DNA from 2 places in the Insulibacter thermoxylanivorax genome. Region 2 is predicted to be linked to the other one. Evidence: predicted binding sites of a transcription regulator. Region 2 holds the regulator's gene; the other holds the start of a gene.

Region 1 (3,432 bases), on a different contig from region 2:
GTATTCCGTCTCATCGTCCAATGCGTTGAGCGCAGCATCGATATGCTCCTTCGCCACCCCTTTTTGCATCAGTTCATGGCGAATTAGATTCCTTCCCTTCTTCTGTGCGCGCACGCGCTGTTCCAGCCACTGTTCTGCAAAAAGACGGTCATTCAACAATTCCAGCTTGCGCAGCTTCTCTGTTACCGCCTCGATAACATCTTCTTGTTCGAATCCCGCTCGCCGTAATTTGTTCACGATCTCCTGCTCGGTATGCGGTCTACCCGCGAGCCAGCGGAGCGCCCTGTCCATCGCTTCATTGATACGTTCTTCCTGTTCAAGCCGAGCCAAATCCGCAGCATCCAGTTTCCGTCCTTTAAGCAGTTGCATCGTCACCAACGTATCTTCATGCACCGTATAGGCGAACTCTCCGTTCAGATAGATATCATAATGCCCGGCCTTCCTGAGATGCTGTTCGACCCGCGTAATCTCGTACTCTGTTTGATCTTCCTGCGGCAGTTCGCTGCGCAGATCTGCCATGTCAGCTTTCATGCCATGAGATTTTCCCATTCCAGCTTTCAAACGATCTCCCATGAACCTTGTATTGTCCATCGGCCACTCCTTATTTCAGATCAATCACATAAAAATAAAAGGGAAGAAAGTCCGCAATCAACGCACCGAATCGGCATGCGTGCAGGCTGATTACGAACTTCTGCCCTTTACATTGTACTCTTATTCGCAGCAAATGAACAGGTTTTATTCGAGTTCCAGTTCATCTGCAAATTCTTCAGCGTCATCGCCGGCACTGAAGGTCGCCGAAATCCCTTTGATCGTGGTCACTTCGCGGATGCGACTCTCGATGAGTTGAGCGATGTCTGGATTATCCTTTAAGTATTGCTTCGCGTTCTCACGCCCTTGACCGAGTCGTTCTCCATCAAAAGAGTACCACGCGCCGCTCTTCTGCACGATATCGAGATCCGTGCCGATATCAATGATGCTGCCCTCACGGGAAATTCCTTCCCCGTACATGATGTCAACTTCAGCTTGTTTGAACGGAGGCGCCACCTTGTTCTTAACAACCTTGATGCGAGTCCGGTTGCCGATCACTTCGCTGCCTTGTTTGATCGACTCCACTCTTCTTACCTCAAGACGAACGGAAGAATAGAACTTCAGAGCGCGGCCCCCCGGCGTCGTCTCGGGATTGCCGAACATGATGCCGACCTTCTCTCGCAGCTGGTTAATGAAGATGGCGATGGTCTTCGACTTGCTGATCGCACCCGACAGCTTACGCAGCGCTTGGGACATCAGGCGCGCCTGCAAGCCGACATGGGAATCTCCCATATCCCCCTCGATCTCAGCCTTCGGTACGAGTGCGGCAACGGAGTCGATCACGATGATGTCGATCGCACCGCTTCGTACGAGTGCCTCTGCGATCTCCAAAGCCTGTTCTCCGGTATCCGGCTGAGAGAGCAGCAATTCATCGATATTCACGCCCAAATTGCGAGCGTATAACGGATCCAACGCGTGCTCCGCATCGATGAAGGCTGCTTGTCCGCCAACTTTCTGCACTTCTGCGATCGCATGCAAAGCGACCGTCGTCTTACCGGAGGATTCCGGTCCATAGATCTCAATGATCCGCCCGCGGGGGAAACCTCCAACGCCGAGGGCTATATCCAGTGCCAACGCACCGCTGGACACCGTTTCTACCTGCATTTGAGCGTTCTCGCCCAGTTTCATAATAGATCCTTTACCGAATTGTTTCTCAATCTGGCGCAATGCCATCTCTAATGCAGCTTGACGATCTGTCACAAGCTCACTTCCCTTTTCTATCAATTATACGTATATGATACCGTCTTTCTCGGTCCTTGCCAAGTACTTTTCGAACATACATTCGGTTTATTAAATCATATGCACCTTGAATGCGTGTCTGTGGCTGGTGTGTGACAGGAACTGATGATATGCATAAGTGATATGCATATGTATGTGAATCAGCGCGCATGGGATGGTATCGGCTAAGGCGTATATATGTCTATGTTCGCTGATCTGTCGATGTGGGTCAGCGATCGATGCTTCGGTTGTATGCATATCAGTTGACGCAAATCAGTATCCGTCGAAGGAGATCAGTGAAATGTCTATCATTTGAACCCAGATAAGTTGAGCGTATGTTGGTTGTATAGAACAAACAGTTGCCGGCAACAAAAAAACCGCAGCATCTGGCGAGCAGTTGCTACGGTTCTTCCGCTAAGTTTGATTATATCATACAGAAATTTCAATAGACAAGAAGTTTTATGTACATTTTTGTGTTTGTTGTATAGCGATGCTATGACGATCTTATTTTCGTTCCGCATAGAGGCCCGCGCTCTTCCGCAAGCAGATATAACGGATTTTGCAATCTTAACACGTGGTCACGTCTGTCTGCACACTGAAACGGCATAATTTGTCGGCTCACGACTGAGTCGCGCCAGTACGCACACTGTATCGACACATTTTAGCGTCTCACGACTCGGTCACACCTGTCTGCAGTGACCCATCGTATTCGTCCGTATTAGCATCGATCATCCTAAACCGATCATCCTAAATGATGCCTCAATCACCCGCCCCGGCCGCTCCCTCTTTCAAATGCTGCCAAAGACGATAGAGCACCGACTTCGCCGCACGCAGCCGAATCATCTCGCGATCCCCGGCGAGCCGCAGGGCATAGGAGCAGACTCCCGCCTCGCCGGCTACTGCGATGAATACGGTGCCCGGCGATTTACCTTCGGATGGCCCCGGCCCGGCAACGCCGGTAACCGCAACTGCCCAATCTGTATGGAAGGCCCGCCTTGCCCCGAGCGCCATCTCCTCAGCGGTCTCTGAGCTGATCGTACCGTGCTTCGCGATGGTCTCCTCGCTTACGCCAAGTTGTTCGTGCTTCGCGCGAGCGGAATAGCTGATCACTCCACCTGCGTATACTTGCGAACTTCCCGGTATACTGGTAAGCAATTGTCCGACTAATCCGCCGGTGCAGCTTTCCGCAGCGGCTACCGTTTGTCCAGTTTGCTGCAACCATTCAACGACGGCCTGTTCTAAGGGAATATCCCGCTCCGCATAAAGATAACGACCGACGCGGCCTGCGATCGCTTCGATCGTCGGCTGCAGCTTTGCTTCGGCTTTTTCTTGACTTGGCGCCTTCGTAGACAGCCTAACAGCCACTTCCCCATCTTTCGCATATGGTGCGATCGTTGGATCCGTCTGCCCATCGATGAGATCGATCAACTCCTGTTCCAAAGCTGATTCGCCGATTCCTGAGAACTTTAAGGTGATCGAATACAAAGCTTCTGCCGATCCGTTCCGCGACTGGATCCATGGAACTGCATACCGCTCGAACATCACCTTCATCTCGCGCGGCGGTCCAGGCAGCAGCAGCCAATGCTTTCCTTCATGGGTTAGAGCAACGCCGACAGCCATACCGTT
Region 2 (3,432 bases):
ATCCTCAAACAAGCAAGAGATAATAACGTAAAATTCATCCGGCTGCAGTTTACAGATCTGCTGGGAACGATTAAGAACGTTGAGATCCCGGTTAACCAGCTGGAGAAAGCCTTGGACAACAAGATGATGTTCGACGGTTCCTCCATCGAAGGATATGTAAGGATCGAGGAGTCGGATATGTATCTCTATCCGGATCTCAACACCTGGGTTATCTTCCCCTGGGTGACAACGGACCGCGTCGCGCGTCTGATCTGCGACGTCTATCTGCCGGATGGACAGCCTTTCCCTGGGGATCCGCGCAACATCTTGAAGCGGAACCTGAAGATCGCCGAAGAGATGGGGTTCACCGCGATGAATGTCGGTCCGGAACCGGAGTTTTTCCTGTTTAAGACCGATGAGCGCGGGGCCCCGACTCTGGAGCTGAATGATCACGGCGGATATTTCGATCTTGCGCCTACGGACCTCGGGGAGAACTGCCGGCGTGAGATCGTGTTGACGCTTATGGAGATGGGCTTCGAGATCGAGGCCTCCCATCATGAAGTATCCCCGGGACAGCACGAGATCGACTTCAAATATGCGGACGCCGTAACGGCCGCGGATCAGATCCAGACCTTCAAACTCGTCGTGAAGACCATCGCCAGACAGCACGGCTTGCATGCCACATTCATGCCGAAGCCGCTGTTCGGGATGAACGGCTCCGGGATGCACTGCCATCTCTCGCTGTTCAAGGGCGATACCAATGCTTTCTACGATCCGGATGATGAACTGGGTCTAAGCGAGACCGCGCGTCAATACATGGCGGGCATCTTGTACCATGCGCGGGCCTTCACCGCGGTGACGAACCCGACGGTCAATTCCTACAAACGCCTCGTACCCGGTTATGAAGCGCCCTGCTATGTGGCTTGGTCGGCAAGCAACCGCAGCCCGATGATCCGCATCCCTGCCTCCCGCGGCTTAAGCACGCGCATCGAGGTGCGCAGTCCCGATCCATCGGCCAATCCTTATCTAGCTCTCGCGGTTATGCTGCGCGCCGGTTTGGATGGTATCGAGAAGAAGATGGAACTGCCGGAGCCGGTGGATCGCAATATCTATATCATGTCCGAGGAAGAGCGCATCCAGAACGGCATCCCCAGCCTGCCGAAGTCGCTGCGGGAAGCGATCGATGAACTCGTGCGCGATGAAGTGATGTGTGACGCCCTCGGCGAACATGCCTTGACGAATTTCCTCGAACTCAAAGAGATCGAATACGATATGTACCGTACCCATGTTCATCAATGGGAACGCGACCAATACATGACTTTATATTAAGGACATATTAAGATAAAACGGACAAGCCCTTATCTTTAGACTGCCGATTCCCACGATTGGCAGTCTTTTTTTGCTGTGCATGATGGAACACGAGAAAAATTTGATCATTCCCATTGAATGCGAACGTATATTCGAGTATATAATATAGATAAGAGACAGAATGTATGTTCGCATGAATGTTGGATCACACGATGACCGCTGAATCTCGCTCAGTCCATAAGCCCAGGAGGGGGACATGATGAGGATGGATCGCTATATCGGCAGAAGTGTGGAGCTCATCTATATGGATCGGATGCACAGATGCAGTAAGCGGATCGTCACCGTTCACCGCGTGAAGGGCAGCCTCGTGCTCGCCTATGATCAGGAGAAACGGGGATATCGCACCTTCCATATGGATCAGATCCTCGCTTTATTTCCGCTTTCGGCATGATCGATGGAGATGCTCTGGTTCGGCGCGTTTTAAGCCTCGGCAAGTCCGGATAGTTTTATACGAGTTTTCTTAATAATGATCCATGCACAGCCAGCTTTTTGCGGTTATTGTCCTAATCAATATAGACCGAGAAGTGAAGGAGAAGAACTCGATCGAAGGTTTTTGTCCTTGGGGCATTGCCCATCACATGAACAATCGGCAGCGCTATTGCACTGCCGATCTGCTTGTGATTAATAGATCTCCCTATAAAGTCCGATGACCTTGCCGAGAATCTTCACATTGCGCAAGCGAATCGGTTCCATGGCTGAGTTCTCCGGCTGTAAGCGAATATGGTCGCTTTCCTTGTAGAACCGCTTCACCGTCGCTTCATCATCCTCGGTCATCGCCACTACGATATCGCCGTTGTTCGCCGTTGATTGCTGGCGGACGATGACATAGTCTCCGTCATGGATGCCTGCCTCGATCATGCTGTCGCCGACGACGGCTAACATGAATACCGTATGGTCGCCGACCATATGAGCAGGCAGTGGATAGTAATCCTCGATATTCTCGGTAGCTAATATTGGAACGCCAGCAGTTACCTTGCCGATGAGCGGTACGCGTGCAACGGATTCAGGGAAGACATTGCTGTCCAGAGAACCGTCCGTGATCTCAATCGCGCGGGGTTTCGTAGCATCCCGGCGGATGAGGCCTTTCTTCTCCAGGCGGTCGAGATGACCATGAACCGTAGAACTGGAGGCCAAGCCAACCGCTTCACCGATCTCTCTGACGGAGGGAGGGTAACCCTTGGTGCGTACTTCGTGTTTAATAAAATCAAGGATTGCTTGCTGTCTGCTCGATAGCTTGGTCATATTGTAATCACTCCGTTTACTGGATTCTCCTAGGTAAATAATAACACAGAACCGCAGTTCGTACAAACATAAGTTCGAGTTTTTACTTATTTATATTCATCACGGTCTTTCTAACTTTTTCATATTTCTTATTGACACAAACGTTTGTTCGTATTATGATATAACCAGAACAAATGTTTGGAGGATGTATCTATGGTTGCAGTGACTGTTTTGGGATATATGGGAACGGAACATGACCACCATCATAGATCGAAGACGAAACGAGGCCAGCGCGGCCGTCACAGGCATTATGCTTTATTTTTTATGAACCGCAAGATGACAGCCGTTATCTTGACCGTTTTGTTCTTAGGCATATTGATCGGCATGCTTATAGGCAATAGTTCCGTATTCGCTTCATCGGCTGCGAATCCTTATGCTGAAGCGAGGGTCGATCAGATTCAGCCATACGGCGGCGATGAGGGAAACCCAGGGGACAGCGGATTTGAACAGGGGGCCACGGTGAAAGTGCAAGCCGGTGATACTTTATGGAAGATTGCCAGAGAACATAAACCTAAGCACGTCCATATCCATGATTACATCGGACGATTGAAGGACATGAACGGCTTAACGGGCAGCATACTGTATGAGGGGATGCTGCTGAGGCTGCCATAACCGCTGGGGGCAGCGGGATGGAGGATCTCGAATCGATCATATGCCATCTTTGAACTGGATCAGCCAGCGCGAACGTTCAGCATTGCTTTTTTTGAAGCATCGAGGAGTAAGAGGAGCCATCCTCTGGGATCATGATCAACTAACGAATAATCGCGACACAACCGCCTCTCAGCAAGGCGGTTTTTCTATGGC

The links. Region 2 encodes LexA, which represses DNA repair genes until DNA is damaged. Its sites were predicted from a motif close to CGAACATATGTTCG; they were not measured.
Region 1: recA (recombinase RecA) is a predicted target of LexA. The motif match lies at 1,860-1,873, and genes of this name have one in related genera.

The regions. Positions count from the first base shown of each region.
Region 1 covers NZ_BMAQ01000006.1:65,859-69,290, forward strand. Annotated here, with positions in the region: gene PRECH8_RS04685 (regulatory protein RecX) at 1-531, opposite strand, end outside; gene recA (recombinase RecA) at 736-1,788, opposite strand; gene PRECH8_RS04695 (competence/damage-inducible protein A) at 2,566-3,432, opposite strand, start outside.
Region 2 covers NZ_BMAQ01000014.1:57,549-60,980, reverse strand. Annotated here, with positions in the region: gene glnA (type I glutamate--ammonia ligase) at 1-1,308, shown strand, start outside; gene PRECH8_RS07775 (hypothetical protein) at 1,547-1,738, shown strand; gene lexA (transcriptional repressor LexA) at 1,969-2,589, opposite strand; gene PRECH8_RS07765 (LysM peptidoglycan-binding domain-containing protein) at 2,782-3,240, shown strand.